DNA from 2 places in the Okibacterium sp. AC114 genome. Region 2 is predicted to be linked to the other one. Evidence: predicted binding sites of a transcription regulator. Region 2 holds the regulator's gene; the other holds the start of a gene.
What was found. The regulator HrcA, encoded in region 2, represses chaperone genes, less so after heat shock. The targets are predictions, from matches to a motif close to TTNGCACTCGNNNNNNNCGAGTGCNAA.
Positions count from the first base shown of each region.

Region 1 (10,499 bases), 580 kb from region 2:
CGGCAACGCCCTGCGCTTCACACCGCCCGGAAGCCCCATCGAGATCGGCGTCTCGGCCAACCCCGACGCCGGCACCGCGACCATCGCGGTCATCGATCACGGCGAGGGCGTGCCCCCGCAGATCCGCGACAAGATCTTCGAGCGCTTCTGGCGCGCTGACAGCTCCCGCACCCGCGAAACCGGCGGCAGCGGCCTCGGGCTCGCCATCGTGTCCTCGATCATCCGGGCCCACGAAGGCACCGTGACGGTCGACGAGACGCCGGGTGGCGGAGCCACCTTCCGCGTCACCCTGCCGCTCCTCGACGCCCAGCGCGCCGCCGAGCTGGCTCCGCGCGGCGGCGACACCTCCCCCGCAACCCGCTAGCGCGAGCAACAGCGGCTGCCCCTGCAACAGTGACTGGGACTGCGGCTGCCCCTACGACAGATTGCGGCTGCAGCTAGGTCTGCACCTGCGGCTGCGGCTACGGCTACGGCTACGGCTACGGCTACGGCTACGGCTACCGCTACGCAACATGTTCACCCGTATATATTCGCCGCGCGGTTAAACGACGAGAGGCGCCCTCCCGAAGGAGGACGCCTCTCGTGTGTGCAGGACTTAGAAGTCCATGCCACCGGTGGGGTCGGCCGGGGCCGGAGCGTTGCGCTCGGGCTTGTCGGCGACGACGGCCTCGGTGGTGAGGAACAGACCGGCGATGGAGGCGGCGTTCAGCAGGGCCGAACGGGTCACCTTCACCGGGTCGTTGATGCCGGCGGCCAGCATGTCGACGTACTCGCCGGTGGCGGCGTTGAGGCCGTGTCCGACGGGCAGGTTGCGAACCTTCTCGGCCACGACGCCGGGCTCGAGGCCGGCGTTGAGGGCGATCTGCTTCAGCGGGGCGTCGATGGCGACGCGCACGATGTTGGCACCGGTCGCCTCGTCACCCGTGAGGTCGAGCTTGTCGAAAGCGGTCTTGCCGGCCTGGATCAGGGCGACACCACCACCGGCGACGATACCCTCTTCGACGGCTGCCTTCGCGTTGCGAACGGCGTCTTCGATGCGGTGCTTGCGCTCCTTGAGCTCGACCTCGGTAGCGGCACCGGCCTTGATGACCGCGACACCGCCGGCGAGCTTCGCCAGGCGCTCCTGCAGCTTCTCGCGGTCGTAGTCGCTGTCGGTGTTCTCGATCTCTTTACGGATCTGAGCAACGCGACCGGCGATCTGCTCGGCGTCGCCGGCACCCTCGACGATGGTGGTCTCGTCCTTGGTGATGACGACCTTGCGAGCGCGACCCAGCAGGTCGAGCGTCACGTTCTCGAGCTTGAGGCCGACCTCTTCGCTGATGACCTGACCACCGGTGAGGATGGCGATGTCCTGCAGCTGGGCCTTGCGGCGGTCACCGAAGCCGGGGGCCTTGACGGCGACCGACTTGAAGATGCCACGGATCTTGTTGACGACGAGCGTCGCGAGAGCTTCGCCGTCGACGTCCTCGGCGATGATGAGGAGCTGCTTGCCCGACTGGATGACCTGGTCGACGATCGGCAGCAGGTCTTTGATGTTCGAGATCTTCGAGTTCGCGATCAGGATGTAGGGGTCTTCGAAGACCGCTTCCTGACGGTCGGCGTCGGTCACGAAGTAAGCCGACAGGTAACCCTTGTCGAAACGCATACCCTCGGTGAGCTCGAGCTCGGTGCCGAACGTGTTCGACTCCTCGACGGTGACGACACCTTCCTTACCGACCTTGTCGATCGCCTCGGCGATGATCGCACCGATCTGCGGGTCGGCGGCGGAGATAGACGCCGTGGCGGCGATCTCTTCCTTGGTCTCGATTTCCTTGGCAGCGGAGATGAGCTCGGCCGAGACGGCGGCGACGGCCTTCTCGATGCCCTTCTTCAGGCTGATGGGGTCTGCACCGGCGGCCACGTTGCGAAGTCCTTCGCGAACGAGGGCCTGAGCCAGGACGACGGACGTCGTGGTGCCGTCACCGGCAACGTCGTCGGTCTTCTTGGCGACCTCTTTGACCAGCTCGGCGCCGATCTTCTCGTACGGGTCGTCGAGTTCGATCTCCTTGGCGATGGACACGCCGTCGTTGGTGATCGTGGGGGCGCCCCACTTCTTCTCGAGGACAACGTTGCGACCGCGGGGCCCGAGGGTGACTCGGACGGCGTCGGCCAGCGTGTTCAAGCCACGCTCGAGGCCGCGGCGGGCCTCTTCGTCAAAAGCAATGATCTTAGCCATTGTGTTTTTCGTCCCTCCCGGACGTCATGAACGTATTTAGCACTCAGGTTGATCGAGTGCTAACACGATTCTGGCACTCTCCCCCACCGAGTGCAAGCCGCGTGACCGGGAATGAAGAACGCCGCCCGCGGTGTGCGAGCGGCGTTCTCCGTGATCGTTGATGCGGTCTCAGGCGAGGCGCACCGACTCCGCCTGCGGGCCCTTTGCCCCGGTGCCGACCTCGAACACGACGGCCTGGCCCTCTTCGAGAACCTTGTAGCCGGACATGTCGATCGCCGAATAGTGGACGAAGACGTCCTGTCCCTCTCCGTCGACGGTGATGAAGCCGAAACCTTTTTCAGCGTTGAACCATTTCACGGTCCCGTTCGCCATGAGTAACTCCCAGTTGCTGTGTTATTTCCGCACCAACGTTTTGCCTGTGCGGGGTCTACTGCATATGTGAGGATGCAGCCATCGTGCGTATCGAGGCCGATCCGGGTGGAGCGTACTGACGGCAAAATGTGTGACCAATTTCAGATAGTAATGAAATGGACAGCCAGGTCAACGGGTAAATGACCCGATATCGCGATTGCGTACAACAATTCAATGAGAATTAAACATCGCCGAAATATGCGGGCGGTTTCGGGGCGCGCTCCGGCCGTTACGGGGCAGTCGTCGTGGGCGTGTAGTCGGTGCCGAGCACGATCGTGATGGTGGTCGCCTCACCCTCGGCTCCGGCATCCGGCGCCTCGGTTTCGGTGAGCAGCTGGATGGTCGCGCCACCCAGCGCCTGGGCGAGCCCCCTGGCCACACCTTCCTGAGCGGAATCCCGGTAGTAGACGATGGTGGTCTCGACGTCGGTCGAGGTGGAGTTGCTCGGAGTGATGCTCTGCTCCCAGCCCGCGGCGTTGAGCTGCGAGATGGCCGTCGCGGCGAGACCCGCGGTCTTCGTGCCGTTGAGCACCACGATCTCGGCGTTCGGATCGATGGTGGGTGCCGCGGTCGGAACCTCGCTGGCGGGTGCGGTGCCCGAGGCCACGGGCGTATCGGTGAACTGCACCCGGTCGCTCAGCACGTTGATGGCCACGGCGCCGATGGCGACGAGGAGGAGCGTGATGACGGCGGCGACCACGAACCCGATCCAGCCGCGACGCTTGGCGGGCGCACGGTGCGCACCCACGCGTTTGAGGTCGCGCGGCGCTTCGTCGAACCGGTCTTTCGGGTAGCTCTGTCCCATGGCTTAGTCGTTGGTCCTCTGGGTCGGGTCAGGGGCGTCGCACCGGGCGACATCCGCTCGCCTCATAGGCTGCGCCGGGCACGCGCGTCGCGGCGGGCGAGGCGTCGATCGTGCAGGCGGCGGAGTCGGTTGACGAGCAACGGATCGTGGGCGACCGCCAGGGGGGATTCCAGCAGTGCGCCCAGCAACTGATAGTAGCGGGCGGGGCTCAGCGAGAAGGTGTTGCGAATGGCCTCGTCCTTGACGGACTGTTCGCGCCACGTGCGATTCTCGAAGTCGAGGATGGCTGCCGACAGTTCGTCGAGTCGGTCACCGGTCGTTCGAGCTTCGTTTTGAGCTTGTGTCGACATCAGGCGGGCCTCCTCACGAGCGCCATACTATCCAGCGCCACCTGAGCGCCCGCTCACCGCCCTCGGCGTTTGTCGAACCCGTCACTCAGACAAATCGCAGCCACTGGCCGTGTGGTCCGGCGACGGCGACGGGTTCGCCGTCGAGCGCCACGATGAAACGACCCGGTTCGGATGCGGCGGCCCCCGTCCCCTCGATCGCGGCGAGTCGCTCGGCCAGATCGGGCAGCACGCGCTCCCCCTCGTTCGAGATCCACCGCACGCCCAGCCGCCCAACCTCCCGGGCGAACTCCTCGCGCCGCACCGGGGACAGGTAAGCCAGCACGCCCGCGGTGACGACGACCGGGGTCGTGCCGGCGGGCGCACGGGCAACCAGCGCAGCGAGATCGTCCACGGCATCTCCGGTGACGAGGAGCGGCGGGTTTTGTCGCACGATGTCGAGTGCCGCCTCGATTCGCGAGCGCCGCTCGGTCTCTTCGGGCCAGAGGAGCGTCAGAAACCAGCGGATGTCTTCGGTATCCCGCACATCGATGGGCGCGAGATCGATGCCGGCACGCCAAGCGATGCGCGGCATCCGTGTCGGCAGCACAGGCGTGGTGCGAATTGCCTCAGCCGGCACCCGCGCAGCATCATCACCGGCATGACCCGTCAGATCGGGGGCGTCCCCCATAGGGTCGTCGAGCTCGGCGGGTTCGAGCGTCAGCTGGTGCCGGCCCGCCGAATCCGTGACCGTTATCGCGGTCTCCAGCACGACCGGGCCGGGGCCGTCTTCCGGGTCGAGACGCCAGACGCCGTCATCCGGGTCGAACTCTCGAGCGCCGGGGTTCGTGACGAGACGGCGGACGCGGCTCGAATCCGTGAACCGGAAGCTGTAGCGGTCGGGGTACAGACACAGCCCGGCCGACGCCCCCACTTCGATCAGCGCGAGCGGCCCCTCAGCGTCATCGATCTGCGCCAACACCGGCAGGATGCTCGCGGTGCGACCCGGCTCGTTCGTCTGCGTCGACCGCGCGCGCATCTCGCCTGACACGCTCGACCAGTTCGAAAGGACGAACTCGCGGAAGGCCGCGTAGGACGTGCCGCCGACGTCGGCATCCTCAGCCGACGCGTCCCGCATGCCGTCGTCGGCCCCGCACCAGCGCGCGCACGCGAACAACAGGTTGGGCTGGCGCTTCTCGGGCGGCAGCTCTCCCAGCAACGCGAGCACCTCGTCGTCAGCCGCCACCCCCTCCGCCCAGGCGACGTAGAGGGGCGACCGGCCGACCGCCTCCTGCCGCGCGAAACGCTCGTACCAGGCGCGTGTTCGGTCCATCCCGGCATCATGTCATGCGGGAACAATATTCAGCTCCGCCCGGTTTAATAGGGTGATCTGTCTATGACCGCAGGAGGCACCATGACTTACGAAGTAAACAAGAGCGACGCCGAGTGGCGCGAGAACCTTCCCGCCGACCAGTACGCCGTCCTCCGCGAAGCGGCCACCGAACGCCCGTGGACGGGTGAACTCCTCGACGAGGCCCGCTCGGGTCTCTACACCTGTGCGGCGTGCGGCAACGAGCTCTTCAAGAGCGGAACGAAGTTCGACTCCGGCTGCGGCTGGCCCTCGTTCTACGAGTCGGTCGACCCCGAGGCCGTGCAGCTCATCGAGGACAAGAGCCTCGGAATGGTGCGCACCGAGGTGCGTTGCGCCAAGTGCGGTTCGCACCTCGGCCACGTGTTCGACGACGGTTTCGGCACCCCCACCGGCGACCGTTACTGCATGAACTCGCTCGCCCTCGGCTTCACCCCGAGCGAATAAGTGACCGACCTCGTCGAGATCGTCGCGGGTCGGCGCTCCTGGTCCAAGGTGACCTCGGATGCTCCCACCCACGACGAGCTCCTCCCCCTGGTGCAGGCTGCCGGGCGCGTGGCCGACCACTCCTCGCTGCGCCCCTGGCGCCTGATCGAGTTGCGCGGCGACGCCCGGCTCGAGCTGGCGCGGGCGCTCGGCAAGGCCGAAGGGTCGAGCAAACCATCCAGCAAACCGCTGAAGGCTCCACTCATCCTCGCCATCGTCGCGAACGTGAAGAAGAGCAAGGTTCACCCGTGGGAGCAAGAGGCCACGGCCTCGGGCGTCGCCCATATGATGAGCCTGCTTCTGCACGACGCCGGCTGGGGCGTGTTCTGGCGCACGAGCCACTACACGCGCGCCAAGTCGGTGCGCAAAATGCACAAGCTCGAGAAGAACGAAGAGCTGCTCGGATGGCTGTACGTCGGCGGTCTCCCGGCTAACGCCCGACCCGGCCGCCGCAAGCTCATCGACCCCGAGCAGTTCCTGCAGCCGCTGCATCCCCACACCCTCGCCGGTGTGACGGCCAGCTCGGATGCCGACAGTGAGGACGAGTTCCACCCGGTGCCGGTTGCTCCGGCGGGCGAGAAGGCCAAGAAAGACAAGAAGAGCAAGAAGAGCAAGAAAGACACGACGGGCAAGAACGTCAAGAAGGCCGTGGCGCTCTAGCCCCACCGTTCTCCGCTCGCACAAGAGGGGCGCTCCATCACGGAGCGCCCCTCTTTCTGTGTCGCCGCTACGGGGTGCGGTGTTGGCGTGCTCCGATATCCGCCGCGGCGATTCCAGCGCGTGCTGCTAGCGGGTGCGGCGCTTCCAGCGTGCGCTCGCGATGACGACGGCGCAGAGCGCGAGCGCCGTCGAGCCGAAGGTCGCGAAGCCGAGGTGCGTGGCATCGCTCGGGAAGATCACGTCGATGGCGATCGCGGCGAGCAGCTGCCCGGCCACCGAGGCGAGCCCCAACACGAGCACACCGGTGTGCTGGACGAGCCAGGCGAGCGTTCCGATGAAGACGCAGCCGATCGCGCCGCCGGTGTAGAGCCACCATTCGGTGGGCAGCGACGTCGGCCAGCCGACGAACGACGAGTGGATGAGCATCGCGACGACGAGTGCCGCGGTGCCGACGACGAAGTTGCCGAACGTGGCCGCGAGCGTGCTCTGCGCCGCAACCTTGACGCGGCCGTTGACGGCCTGCTGCCAGCTGAGGCCCAGACCGGCGATGAGCGGAAGGATGAGCACCCAGACGGGCACGGGGCCGCCGAGCTGACCCGATACCGACCAACCCACGGCGATCAGGGCGAGGATGGCTCCCGCGGCGCGCGGCGCGGTGATGCGCACGACGCCCGTCGGCCCGAAACCGGCGCGGTCGAGGAGGAGTCCGCTGACCGTCTGCCCGGCGATGACGGCCACGCTGAAGAGCGCGACACCCACGAGCGCGGCCGTGAGGCCCTGTGAGAGCACGAGCAGGGCGCCCGCGAGACCGCCGAGCACGGTCCACCAAGGCATCGTGCCACTGCGCAGCATGCCCCAGACACGCGCGACACCGGCGCGGCCCGATCGCATGATCAGCAGACAGACCAGCAGGATGACGAGGCCGCTGCCGAACGAGATCGACGCCGCTACGAAACCGTCGCCGGCGCGCGCCGATAGCTCGCCGTTGATGCGCGCCTGCGCAGCGATGCCGCCGCCCACGACGACGGCGATGAGAATGGCCAGCGCGGCCGGTAAAGGCTTCTTGGCGGCCGGAGCTTCGGCGACGGAGGTCGCTGCTGCGGGACGTGTGGCGGAGGTCGCGGCGGAGTCCGAGGCGGACCTGTCAGCGTTCCCTGCGGCGGCGGAATTGATGTCTGTCATTCGTATCTGTCCCTTGCATCTCGTTCGTGCCGGGCGCGAGCGCACCGGCATCCGAGGACAACCGCGCACCCCGCCGAATAATGCCCGCGGCCCTACACCCGCCGGGCCCCACATATGCCCGGCCCCCACATGTCGGCCCCCACATGCCCGGCCCCCACATGCAAAGACCCGCCGGCCTCGCGGGCCGACGGGTGCTTGCATTCTGTTGCTACATCTGAGCTGCCTGTCAGATTCGAACTGACGACCTGCTGTTTACAAGACAGCTGCGCTACCAGACTGCGCCAAGGCAGCAGCTTTGAAGCATCCCAACCTTATCGGATGGGGGCCGACCAGACCACTCGGTCACCCGAGCGGCCCGGCCGAAACGTGCGCCTACGGGGCAGGAGTCGGAGCAGGAGTCTCGCTCGGGGCGGGAGTCTCGCTCGGCTCAGCCGTCTCGCCCGAGGTGGGCGTCGGGCTCGACGTGGAGTAGGTCTCGGACGCCGTCGACAGCACGAACGCCTGGAACTCCTTGGCGTCGGTGATCGAACCCGTGTACTGCTTGTCGTTCACCAGGATGGTGGGCGTGGCCTGCAGCTTTTCGAGCGACGAGTTGGGGATGGGCTCGCCGAGCGCGCGGTCGGTGGCGTTCTGCACCCACGACTTGTAGGTGAAGTCGTCGATGCACGAGTCGATCTTCTTGGCCTCGGACGTGCCGGTGTCGGCGACGAGCTTCTTGATCTGATCGTTCGTCAGGCCTGCCGTTCCCTCTTCGGGCTGGTTGGCGAAGAGCGCGTTGTTCAGCGCGGGCCAGTCGTTGGGCGAGTAGTTCGCGACGCAGGCGGCCGCGTTGGCACTGCGGAGGGAATACTGCGTGCCGGCCGATTTGCTCGTCAGGAAGGCGATGGGGTGGTACTCGACGGTGACGGTGCCCGACTCGGCCCAGCTCGTGAGCTGCTCGGCGTTGGTCTCTTCGAACTGGCCGCAGAAGGGGCACAGATAGTCGAGATAGATGCGGATGTTGGGCACGTTCGGGTCGGTCTTCGTGGCCTGCGGCTCGGCACCGGCGGCCAGCGCGTCGGACGGCACGACCTTCATGTCCTGACCGAACACGATGCCGTCGCTCGCCATGTTGGCGGGCCCAGGGGATGCCGGGCGGATCGCCGTTGCGATGATGACGGCCACTCCCGCGACGATGGCGAGAACGACGACGACCAGTCCACCCTGCAGGAGGACGCGGTTGCGGCGGTCTTTCTTGCGCTGGGCTTCGCGCTGGACCTTGGCCTTCTCGCGCGCCGCTTCGCGTCGCTCGTTCTTGGAGGGACGGTGCCCGGGACCACCGATGCTCATGGATCCTCGCTCTATCGTGTTGGGGAAGTCGTGACGGCTCACGGGAAGAGCCAAACCTCATCGAGGCTACCTCTCTCATCTGGGAATCGTCCAAACGATGGCTGAATGCGAGGGCTGTGTGGCCGGGCACGGGTTGACCCCCGAACGTGGCATAATGAGGCCACCGGTGTCGCGCTTCGGCGTGCGCCGCGACAACACAACGATGTGTTCACCCGAACGGTTCCGGCCGCACGGGTGTGACCATCGACATCCATCACAACGGATCGTCCGGCACGTACCTGCCGGTGAAGGAGAAAATAATGGCGTCAGTAACGTATGACAACGCAACCCGTCTGTACCCCGGTGGCACGCGCCCCGCGGTCGACAAGCTGAACCTCGAGGTCGCCGACGGCGAATTCCTCGTTCTGGTCGGCCCCTCCGGTTGCGGAAAGTCGACGTCTCTTCGCATGCTCGCCGGCCTCGAAGAGGTCAACTCGGGCAGCATCCGCATCGGCGACCGCGATGTCACCGATGTTCCCCCGAAAGACCGTGACATCGCCATGGTCTTCCAGAACTACGCGCTCTACCCGCACATGACGGTCGCCGAGAACATGGGCTTCGCGCTGAAGATCGCCGGCGTCGGCAAAGACGAGCGCGCCACCCGCGTGCTCGAGGCCGCCAAGCTCCTCGACCTCGAGGAATACCTCAACCGCAAGCCCAAGGCCCTCTCGGGTGGTCAGCGTCAGCGTGTTGCCATGGGTCGCGCCATCGTGCGTCAGCCCCAGGTGTTCCTCATGGACGAGCCGCTGTCCAACCTCGACGCCAAGCTCCGCGTCCAGACGCGCACCCAGATCGCGTCGCTCCAGCGTCGCCTCGGTGTCACCACGGTCTACGTCACGCACGACCAGACCGAGGCCCTCACCATGGGTGACCGCATCGCCGTGCTGAAGGATGGTCTGCTGCAGCAGGTCGGAACGCCGCGCGACCTGTACGAGAAGCCCGAGAACGTGTTCGTCGCCGGCTTCATCGGCTCCCCCGCCATGAACCTCATCCAGGCCGACCTGGCCGAGGGCGGCATCGTCTTCGGTTCCTCCGTCGTCCCGGTCGACCGCGAGATCCTCTCGGCCACCTCGGCCAAGGAGGTCACCGTGGGCGTTCGACCCGAAGACATCCAGGTCTCGACCGAGCCGGGCGTGGGCCTGCAGGTCACGGTCGACCTCGTCGAAGAGCTCGGCGCCGACGGCTACCTCTACGGTCACGCCGACATCAACGGCAAGCGCACCGACCTCGTCGCCCGCGTCGACGGTCGCCTGCACCCCTCCGCCGGTGAAACGGTCGGCCTCGTTCCGACGCCGAACCACCTGCACACGTTCGACATCGAGTCGGGCGAGCGCCTCAACAAGGCCGTCGTAGCCTAACGACGATCAGACGCCGGCCGGGTCCGCACAGCGTGCGACACCCGGCCGGCGCTATCGTTTAACGATCATGAGCGGTTCACTGAACATCACGGCGGCCACCGTCGACCCTGCCCTGCTTGACCTGCCTTGGAACCTGCCGCTCGACACCTGGCCGTCCGAGAACATCGCGTCGCTGCCCAAGGGCATCTCGCGCCACCTCGTGCGCTTCGCCAACCTGTCGGGCTACGTCATCGCGGTGAAAGAGACCACGAGCGAGATGGCCCGCGGCGAATACGACATGTTGCGCACCCTGCAGCGTCTCGACATCCCGTGTGTCGAC
Region 1 covers NZ_CEEDBR010000001.1:816,608-827,106, reverse strand. Annotated here, with positions in the region: gene ACZ6IE_RS04005 (sensor histidine kinase) at 1-364, shown strand, start outside; gene groL (chaperonin GroEL) at 596-2,215, opposite strand; gene ACZ6IE_RS03995 (cold-shock protein) at 2,384-2,587, opposite strand; gene ACZ6IE_RS03990 (LytR C-terminal domain-containing protein) at 2,856-3,431, opposite strand; gene ACZ6IE_RS03985 (DUF3263 domain-containing protein) at 3,494-3,781, opposite strand; gene ACZ6IE_RS03980 (DUF2332 domain-containing protein) at 3,867-5,090, opposite strand; gene msrB (peptide-methionine (R)-S-oxide reductase MsrB) at 5,172-5,573, shown strand; gene ACZ6IE_RS03970 (nitroreductase family protein) at 5,574-6,272, shown strand; gene ACZ6IE_RS03965 (DMT family transporter) at 6,399-7,454, opposite strand; tRNA gene ACZ6IE_RS03960 (tRNA-Thr) at 7,672-7,745, opposite strand; gene ACZ6IE_RS03955 (DsbA family protein) at 7,827-8,783, opposite strand; gene ACZ6IE_RS03950 (ABC transporter ATP-binding protein) at 9,083-10,180, shown strand; gene ACZ6IE_RS03945 (DUF4032 domain-containing protein) at 10,248-10,499, shown strand, end outside.
Region 1: the regulator HrcA is predicted to act here: its motif matches at 2,252-2,278, upstream of groL (chaperonin GroEL).

Region 2 (10,499 bases):
GCTATCTCGTGACGCCTCCGGGGCTCGCGGCTGTCATGCGCACGCTGCAGGAGGCCATGATCAGCTGCGTGTCGACGCCAGCCCAGCGCGCCGCGATCGCCGCAATCACCGGTCCTCAGGATGCCGTCGACGACGCCAAGAAGCACTATCGCGACAACCTGAAAGCCGCCACCGACCTGCTCGACCGGCGCGGCATCCGCTATCTCGAACCGCGCGGCGCCTTCTACCTCTGGGCGGATGTCTCACATGCGACCCACGGCGACGTCGCCTCCTGGGCCGAACGCTTCCTTCTGACGGAACGCGTGGCCGTGGCGCCCGGCAGTGCCTTCGGTCGCTCGGGCGAGGGCTGGATCCGCATCTGCGTCGCCACCGGGCGCGGCCGCCTGCTGCAGGGGCTCGAGAAGCTTCCCGCGCCCGCCAGCTAGGCTCGCACCATGGCAACTCCTCTTCGCATCGTGGTCGCCGGGGCATCCGGTTTCATCGGCCGCTACCTGGTCGATTCGTTCCGCACCGACGGCTTCCAGGTGGCGACGATCGGGCGAGCGGATGCCGACGCGACCTGGGGTGACGCGGCCGCCATCGCCTCCCTTGTCGACGGTGCCGACGTCGTGCTCAACCTCGCCGGCCGCTCGGTCAATGCGCGCTACGGTGCCGCCCGCCGGGCCGAGATCTTGCACTCCCGCCTCACCACCACGCGTCAGCTGCACGCGGCCATCGAACGCGCCGAGAACCCGCCGCGCGTCTGGCTGAACGCCAGCACCGCCACCATCTACCGCCACGCCTTCGACCACCCGCAGACCGAATCGACGGGCGAACTGGGTGAAGGTTTCTCGGTCGCTGTCGCCCGCGCATGGGAGGGCGCCTTCTTCGAGGGCGATCTGCCCGGCACCCGCCGCGTCGCGCTGCGCATGGCCATCGTCCTCGGGCACGGCTCGGCGCTCGTCCCGCTCATCGCGCTCGCCCGCGCGGGTTTCGGTGGGCCGCAGTACGACGGTCGCTGGTTCGGCACGCCCGGCCGCCGCGCCTCCGGGGTCTACCACGAGCGCCGCGCCACGCACGGCCGACAGATGTTCTCGTGGGTGCACGTGCGCGACGTCGAGCGCATCATCCGCTTCCTCGTCGAGCACGACGAGCTCGACGGGCCCGTCAACGTGGTGTCGCCACATCCCGTCGACAACCGCACGCTCATGCGCATCATCCGCCGCTCCGTCAAGATGCCACTCGGGCTGCCGCTCTTCCGCTGGATGACCGAGCTCGGCGCCTCGGCCATCCGCACCGAATCCGAGCTGCTCCTGAAGAGCCGGTGGGTGCTGCCCGAGCGTCTGACCGCGGCCGGCTATGAGTTCGAACAGCCCGATCTCGACGCCGCCGTGCGGGACATCGTCGGCACCGACTGACGACGGACCGCCCTCCACCGCCACGCGAGACGACCGGCGACGGCACCCGACGCCCACTCGTGGGACAATGGGGCTTCGTCCATCTGTTCTACTTCCCGTGAGGATGTCGTGAGTCCCAAAGCCCTCCGCGCGCAGGAGCCCTCTGCCACTGATCCGGCTTTCATCCGGAACTTCTGCATCATCGCCCACATCGACCACGGCAAGTCCACGTTGGCCGACCGCATGCTGCAGATGACGGGCGTCGTCTCCGACCGCGATATGCGCGCCCAATACCTCGACCGCATGGACATCGAGCGCGAGCGCGGCATCACGATCAAAAGCCAGGCCGTGCGCATGCCCTGGTCGCAGGGCGCCGACACGTTCGCTTTGAACATGATCGACACCCCCGGCCACGTCGACTTCAGCTACGAGGTCTCGCGTTCTCTCGCGGCGTGTGAGGGTGCCATCCTGCTGGTCGACGCCGCACAGGGCATCGAGGCGCAGACCCTCGCCAACCTCTACCTGGCGCTCGAGAACGACCTCGAGATCATCCCGGTGCTCAACAAGATCGACCTGCCGGCCGCCGACCCCGACAAGTATGCCGCCGAGCTGGCGAGCCTCATCGGGGGAGACCCGGCCGACGTGCTGCGCGTCTCGGGCAAGACCGGTATGGGTGTCGAAGACCTACTCGACCGCGTCGTCGAGCGCATCCCCGCACCGAAGGGCGACGCCAACGCGCCCACGCGCGCCATGATCTTCGACTCGGTCTACGACAGCTACCGCGGCGTCGTCACCTACGTGCGCATGATCGACGGCAGCCTGTCGCCGCGCGAGCGCATCCAGATGATGTCCACGCGCTCCACGCACGAGCTGCTCGAGATCGGCGTCTCGAGCCCCGAGCCCATCCCGTCCAAGGGCCTGGGCGTCGGCGAGGTCGGCTACCTGATCACGGGCGTGAAAGACGTGCGTCTCTCCAAGGTCGGCGACACGGTCACCACGCTCAAGAGCCCCGCAACCGATGCGCTCCCGGGCTACACCGACCCGAAGCCCATGGTCTTCTCCGGCCTCTACCCCATCGACGGCGGCGACTACCCTGACCTGCGCGAAGCGCTCGACAAGCTCAAGCTGTCGGATGCCTCGCTCAACTACGAGCCCGAGACATCCGTGGCCCTGGGCTTCGGTTTCCGCTGCGGGTTCCTCGGCCTGCTGCACCTCGAGATCATCACCGAACGCCTCGAGCGCGAATTCGGCCTCGACCTCATCACCACGGCGCCCTCCGTCATCTATGAGGTGCGCACCGAAGACAAGAAGACCGTCACGGTCACGAACCCGTCCGAGTTCCCGACCGGCAAGATCCAAGCCGTGTCCGAGCCCGTCGTGCGCGCCGCCATCCTGGCGCCCAAGGACTACGTGGGCACGATCATGGAACTCTGCCAGTCCCGCCGCGGAACCCTGCTGGGCATGGAATACCTCGGCGAAGACCGCGTCGAGCTGCGCTACAGCATGCCGCTCGGCGAGATCGTCTTCGACTTCTTCGACCACCTGAAGAGCCGCACGCAGGGCTATGCCTCGCTCGACTACGAGCCCATGGGTGAGCAGGAGGCCGACCTGGTGAAGGTCGACATCCTGCTGCAGGGCGAGCAGGTCGACGCGTTCAGCGCCATCGTCCACCGCGAGAAGGCCTACGCCTACGGTGTGCTCATGACCGAGCGCCTCAAGAAGCTCATCCCGCGCCAGCAGTTCGAGGTGCCCATTCAGGCCGCCATCGGTGCCCGCATCATCGCGCGCGAATCCATCCGCGCCATGCGTAAAGATGTCCTCGCCAAATGCTACGGCGGTGACATCACCCGCAAGCGCAAGCTGCTCGAGAAGCAGAAAGAGGGCAAGAAGCGCATGAAGATGGTGGGCAAGGTCGAGGTTCCGCAGGAGGCGTTCATCGCCGCCCTGTCGGGGGACACCGAAGGTAAGGAGAAGAAGTAGCGTGCGTCGCAGCAACTTCGTCGACCTGCCCGTGAACTACGCGGCCGTCGGCGCCACCCAGGCAGCAGACCTGATGCAGTACCCGCCTGAGGGTTTCGTGCCGAGCGAGTCGTCCATCCGCCTGGGCAGCGGCGAGCAACGATTCCACACGGCCGCGGCTCAGCTGCTCACGTGGGGCGTGCAGCACGCCTCGGGCATCACGGTGAGCGACATCCACGTCGATGAGGGCGCCCAGTACGGCGGAATCCGTTACGCAGAAGACGGTTCGGCGCTCGAGCCCATCCACGCGGCCAGCGAGAAACGCTTCGGGTCGGATGGCTCGCCCTACATCGCCGCGGGCACGACGGCGCATCTGCGCGGCAGTGTCGACGGCGCGCACGTCGACGCCCGCATCCGTGTCGTCTATGTGGTCGAGGAGCCGACGCGTGTCGCCTTCGCCTACGGAACCGTCGACGCCCACCCCGTCTCGGGCGAGGAGTCGTTTCAGCTCGAACACCGCGACGACGATTCGGTCTGGTTCACGGTGCGCGCCTTCACACGCCCGCTGACGCTGACCTACCGCCTGCTGCCCGTGCTCGACCGCCGTCGCCGCAAGCGCCTGACGCAGGCCTACCTGCGCGCTCTCTCGCCCGCATTCCCCTCGGCGCCGCCCGCGTCCGCCGCTCAGGGTTCCTAGTGGCCGGAGCGTTGCCTCTCGGCGACCCGGCCCCGGCCGACGGACTGCTGCCCGTTTCGGCGGCGGCCGGTTCGGGTGACCGACCCTTCGGCATGTACCTCCACGTGCCCTTCTGCCGCGTGCGCTGCGGTTACTGCGACTTCAACACCTACACGTCGGATGAGCTGCGCGGAGCGAAACGCACCGACTACGCGGGTCAGGCCGTCGATGAGGTGCGGCTGTCGGCACACGTGCTCCGCGAGTCCGGCGTCGCGCCGCGCCCCGTGTCGACCGTCTTCTTCGGGGGCGGAACCCCGACCCTTCTGCCGGCGGCCGACCTGGCCCTGATGCTCGCCGCCGTGCGCGACGAACACGGCTTCGCCCCCGGGGCCGAGGTCACCACCGAGGCCAACCCCGACTCGGTCGATCGGGACTACCTCGCCACCCTGAAAGAGGCGGGCTTCACGCGCGTGTCCTTCGGCATGCAATCGGCGGTGCCGCATGTGCTCGCCACGCTCGAGCGCACACACGACCCCGAACGCGTTCCGCTCGTCGTCGCCTGGGCGCGCGAGGTGGGCCTGCAGGTGTCGGTCGACCTCATCTATGGTACGCCCGGCGAGACTCTGGCCGACTGGGAACGCTCGATCGACCAGGCCCTGGCGACGCAGCCCGACCACATCTCGGCTTACTCGCTCATCGTCGAGCCGGGCACCAAGCTGGCTCGCCAGATCCGCTCGGGTCAGGTGGCCGAACCCGACGAAGACCTGCAGGCCGACATGTACGACCTCGCCGACGGGCGCTTCCAGGATGCGGGTTACGGCTGGTACGAGGTGAGCAACTGGTCAACGGGCCACGACACCCGCTCGCGCCACAACCTGTCCTACTGGACGGGCGCCGACTGGTGGGGCATTGGCCCCGGAGCCCACTCGCACGTGGGTGGCGTGCGCTGGTGGAACGTGAAGCATCCCGCCGCCTACGCAGGCCGCATGGCCGAGGGATCCTCACCGGCCGCCGGGCGCGAAACGCTCGACGACGACGTGCAAGAGATGGAACGCATCATGTTGGGCGTGCGCATTGCTGACGGTCTCGACATCCGCTCACTCGCGCCCGAGGGTCGCGTGGCCGTCGCCGGGCTCATCGCCGACGGTTTCGTGGATGCCGCAGCCGCCCTGCGCGGACACCTCGTGCTCACTCGTCCCGGCCGTCTCATGGCCGACGCGGTCGTCAGGCGCCTGACCGACTACTGAGTGAAGCTCGGCTGACGCCCGCGTGTTTCTCAACGGCAGAAGGGCCGCCCCGAGTGGGGCGGCCCTTCTGGTCGAGCTGGTGTCGCGCTACTTGATGAGGCGCAGCGAGAACGGGTAGCGGTAGCTGCCGCCCTGCGTCACGCGCACGCCACCGATGATCGAGAAGACCAGGTTGACGACGTAGAGCGCACCCTGCAGCAGGCCGAAGATGCCCGCGATGCCGTAGGCACCCGTTGAGTAGAGGATGGCCTGGATGATGCCGATGACGATCGACAGCGCGATGTAGCCGATGAGGAACGTGATCTGCCAGTTCAGCGCCTCTTTCGACTCTTCGCGCACGCGCGGGCCGCGGTCCTTGAAGACGAGGAAGATGATGAGCGAGGGCAGGAGCCACAGCACGCCGAGGAAGTGCGAGAGGCTGGCCCACAGCTTGTCATCGGCGGGGGAGAGGGGCTGGGGGCCGTAACCGGGCTGCCCACCGAACTGCGGGGGAACGGGGCCGCCGGGGCCGCCGTGCTGGCCGGGCTGGCCGTATGGCTGACCCGGCTGCTGGCCATAGGGCGGCTGGCCCTGCTGGCCGTACTGTCCGGGCTGGCCCTGGGGCTGACCGTATTGTCCGGGCTGGCCCTGGGGCTGACCGTACTGTCCCGGCTGGCCCTGAGACTGACCGCTCGGCGCACCGAACGGCTGCTGCGGGGACTGCTGGCCATAAGGAGCACCCTGCGGCGGCTGACCGAAGTGACCGGGCTGGGACTGCCCGGGCTGCGACTGCCCCGCGGGTGCACCGAAGGGCGGCTGGCCAGGCTGCTGGCCGTAGGGCGAACCGGGCGCCTGCGGCTGCTCGGGTGCGTGAGGCTGCTCGGGCGCCTGCGGCTGCGAGGGCTGCTGCGGTTGTCCGTACGGTGAAGCGGCCTCGGGCTGGCCCGGCTGGCGGCCCGCAGCGCTGCCGTCGATCGGTGGCACCGGCGCGCCGTTCGACGCGTCGTCGGGTTTCTTCTCGGCCGGGTCTTGCCCGTGTGCATCAGTCATGCCCTCAAAGTAGCGCCTCGCGGTGCCGTGCGGCAATTGGCCGAGCCGAGGTTACGGAGGTAGAATTGGCACTCTGAGCAAACGAGTGCCAACCGGCCCGCCGCCCGATGCGGCCGAGCGACACTGCCGACACCGAGGGGAGTAGCCGATGCCATCCGATCGCGGTCTCGAAGTCCTCCGTGCCATCGTGCAAGATTATGTCGCCAGCCGTGAGCCGGTCGGGTCGAAAGCCATCGTCGAGCGTCATTCGTTCGGCGTCTCAGCGGCCACCATCCGCAACGATATGGCGCAGCTCGAAGACGAAGAACTGATCGTCGCCCCGCACACCTCGTCCGGCCGAGTGCCGACCGACAAGGGCTACCGCCTGTTCGTCGACCAGCTCGCCGATCGGCGCCCGCTCTCGGCCGCGCAGCGTGAGGCCATCGAGGCATTCCTCGGGCAGTCGGTCGGGCTCGACGATGTGCTGTCGCGCACCGTCCGTCTGCTCGCTCAACTCACCAACCAGGTCGCGATCGTGCAATACCCGTCGTTCGCCAGGGCCCAGGTTCGGCACATCGAGCTCGTCTTCCTCGCCGACCACCGCCTGCTCGTCGTGCTCATCACCGATAACGGCCGGGTCGAGCAGCGCGTCGTCGAGTCCCCGCTCGTCACGCTCGAGACCGACGTCGAGTCGCTCAAGCAGCGCTTCAACCAGGCGGCCGTCGGCATCGGTGTGGCGGATGCCGGGGCGGCACTCGAGCGACTCGCCAACGATGCGCGTCCCGACGAGGCCCCGCTCATCGCATCCATCGTCGCCGCCCTGATCGACCAGCTCTCGGCCTATCGTCAAGATCGGCTGGTGATGGCGGGGGCCGCCAACCTGGCTCGCACCGAAGAGGACTTCTCGGGCAGCATCTATCCCGTGCTCGAGGCGCTCGAGCAGCAGGTCATCCTGTTGCGCCTGTTCGGCGAGCTGCAGGCCGACCCGTCCGGCGTCGCGTCGTCGAGCGTCATCGCGCGCATCGGGCAGGAGAATGCGTCGTTCGGTCTGTCCCAGACTTCTATCGTCACGAGCAACTACCGTTCCTCTGCGGGCGAACTCTCGCGCCTCGGCGTTCTCGGACCGACGAGAATGGATTACTCCAACAACATCGCCGCGGTTCGCGCGGTGGCCCGTTATCTGTCCCGGCAACTCGGCGACGGCTGACCCCCTCTCTTTCTGCCCCACACTTTCTGCACCACACTTTCTGCACCACTTCTCGACCTCATTACCCTCTGAACATTTCCCGGCCCGGAGACCCCTCCGACCGGGATCGACGAAAGGCCTTCGGTGGCTGACCACTACGACGTACTAGGCGTGTCGCGCGACGCTTCCCCCGACGAGATCAAGAAGGCATACCGCCGTCTGGCGCGTGAGCTGCACCCCGATGTGAACCCGGCGGCCGAGGCCTCCGAGCGGTTCAAAGACGTCACCCACGCCTATGACGTGTTGAGCGATCCGCAGCAACGCGAGCGCTACGACCTGGGCGATCAGGGCGGCGCCGGTTTCGGTGGCGCGGGCGGCTTCGGCGGTTTCGGCGACATCTTCGACACGTTCTTCGGCGGCGGTGGCCAGCAGCGCGGCCCCAAATCGCGCCAGGAGCGCGGTCAGGACGCTCTGCTCCGCGTCGAGCTCGACCTCAGCGAGGTCATCTTCGGCACACACCGCGACCTCGAGGTCGACACGGCCGTGCTCTGCGAGACCTGCCAAGGTTCGTGCTGTCAGCCCGGCACGTCTCCCGTGACCTGCGACATCTGCCACGGTTCGGGCCAGATCCAGCGCCAGGTGCGTTCGCTGCTCGGCAACGTCGTCACGTCGGCGCCCTGCGGCACCTGCCGCGGCTACGGAACCGTCATCCCCGCGCCGTGCGCCACCTGCCAGGGCCAGGGTCGCGTTCGCGCGCGCCGCACGGTTCCCGTCGACATCCCCGCCGGCGTCGACACGGGCCTGCGCCTGCAGATGCCCGGCTCGGGTGAGATCGGCCAGGCGGGCGGCCCCAACGGCGACCTCTACCTCGAGATGAAGGTGCGACACCACGACATCTTCAGCCGCGACGGCGACGACCTGCTGTGCACGCTCGAAGTTCCCATGACCGACGCCATCCTGGGCACCGAGACGACCGTGCCCGCGCTCGACGGAGATGTGCCGCTCGAGGTGCGCCCGGGTGTGCAGTCGTCCGAGGTGCTCACCATCAAGGGCCGCGGCATCACCAAGCTGCGCGGTTCGGGTCGCGGTGACCTGCGCGTCGGCATCCATGTGGTCACGCCCACGAAGCTCGACCACAAGGAGCGCGAGCTCATCAAGTCGTTCGCGTCGCACCGCAAGCAGTCGGGCCCGAAGCTCGGACAGTTCCAGCAGGGGCTGTTCCAGAAGCTGCGCGACCGCTTCATGAACGCCTAGCGGGCACCGATATGAGCAGCCTGTTCCTGCGGGAGGATCTGACCGAGGCGCCCGTCGGCGAAACCGTCGAATTGACGGGCGCCGAAGCCAAACACGCAGCAACCGTGAACCGTGTCCGCGTGGGCGAAACGGTCAGCGTCGGCAACGGCGCGGGGCTCCTGGCCACGGGCGTGGTCGAGGCGTCGAGCCCGTCGAGCGTCGTCATCCGTGTCGAGCACTCAGAGCGGGCGGATGCCGCGACCCCGGCGCTCGTGCTCGTGCAAGCCCTGGCCAAGGGCGACCGTGACGAGCGCGCCGTTCAGGCCGCGACCGAACTGGGCGTCGACGCGATCGTCCCGTGGTCGGCCGAACGCAGCATCTCCCGCTGGGACGCGCAGAAGGCCGAGAAGGGGCGGCAGCGCTGGCAGACCATCGCCCGCGAGGCGACCAAGCAGTCGATCCGCTCCTGGTTGCCCCAGGTCGAACCGCTGCAATCGACCGCTCAGCTGGCGGAACGCGCCTCCCGAGCGCTCGTGCTCGTGCTCGACCCCCGCGGTGAGACCACCCTCGCCGAGACCGACCTCCCGTCCGATGGTGAAATCGTCATCGTCGTGGGTCCCGAGGGTGGTGTGTCGCCGGCAGAACTCGACCGGATGGCGTCGGCGGGGGCTCGCATCGTGCGTCTCGGGTCGACTGTCCTGCGCACGTCGACGGCCGGTCCCGCCGCCCTCGCAGTATTGAATGTGCGGCTCGGGCGCTGGTGACGATGGCCGTGATGTCGGCTCATCGCCCGCACCACGCTGAGAGCGAACCGATCTGTGGATAACCGCTTCGTCGGGGCCGTGTTTCTTTAGACTGGAACCATGTCCGATTCTGAACGCTCCATCTTCGCCCGCATCGTATCTCGCGAGATTCCGGCCACGATCGTGGCTGAAACCGATCGTGTGATCGCGTTCGAAGACATCGCGCCGAAAGCGCCCGTCCACGTCCTGGTGGTGCCGAAGACCGAGGCCTACCGCAACGTCACCGAGTTGGCGGCCGCCGAGCCCGACCTCCTGGCCGAATTGGTCGAGGTCGGCTCACGCGTCGCCGCAGAGCGCGCAGGTGGCGACTACCGACTCATCTTCAACACCGGCGAAAGCGCCGGTCAAACCGTCTTCCACGTGCACGCGCACGTCCTCGCGGGAGACCTTTCGGAGGGCTCACTTGCCACATTCTGACGATTCGTCCCGTTCGGCTGACGCCCAGGCCACGCCGAACACGCCCGATACGTCCGTCGACGCGACGCTCGTGTCCGCACCCGGAGCCGGCGATGCCGCCGGCACCCACGTCGACCGCCATCTGACTATCGACGGCGTCGCAATGGTGCGTCTGCTGGGCCCGCAGGATCGACTGCTATCGACGATCGAGAAGCAGTTCCCCGGCGTCGCGGTGCACGTTCGCGGCAACGAGGTCACCCTGAGCGGCGACCGCGCCGAGGTGAATCAGGCGGCCGCGCTCGTCGATGAGCTCATCTCCCTCGTGAAGAACGGCCTCGACCTCGACCCCGAGGGCGTGCGATCCTCGGCCAAGATGCTCGACGAGGGCCAGAGCCCGTCCGATGTGATGAGCCAGGCCATCCTGTCGTCGCGCGGCAAGACCATTCGTCCGAAGACCGCCGGCCAGCGCGATTATGTCGAGGCCATCGACGAGAACACCATCACGTTCGGCATCGGCCCGGCCGGAACGGGTAAGACCTACCTGGCTATGGCCAAGGCCGTGCAAGCGTTGCAGCGCAAAGAGGTCACGCGCATCATCCTCACTCGCCCGGCGGT
Region 2 covers NZ_CEEDBR010000001.1:1,391,880-1,402,378, forward strand. Annotated here, with positions in the region: gene ACZ6IE_RS06660 (pyridoxal phosphate-dependent aminotransferase) at 1-425, shown strand, start outside; gene ACZ6IE_RS06665 (epimerase) at 435-1,397, shown strand; gene lepA (translation elongation factor 4) at 1,506-3,356, shown strand; gene ACZ6IE_RS06675 (DUF1990 family protein) at 3,358-4,032, shown strand; gene hemW (radical SAM family heme chaperone HemW) at 4,032-5,258, shown strand; gene ACZ6IE_RS06685 (DUF4870 domain-containing protein) at 5,346-6,287, opposite strand; gene hrcA (heat-inducible transcriptional repressor HrcA) at 6,436-7,473, shown strand; gene dnaJ (molecular chaperone DnaJ) at 7,597-8,706, shown strand; gene ACZ6IE_RS06700 (16S rRNA (uracil(1498)-N(3))-methyltransferase) at 8,718-9,449, shown strand; gene ACZ6IE_RS06705 (histidine triad nucleotide-binding protein) at 9,549-9,905, shown strand; gene ACZ6IE_RS06710 (PhoH family protein) at 10,048-10,499, shown strand, end outside.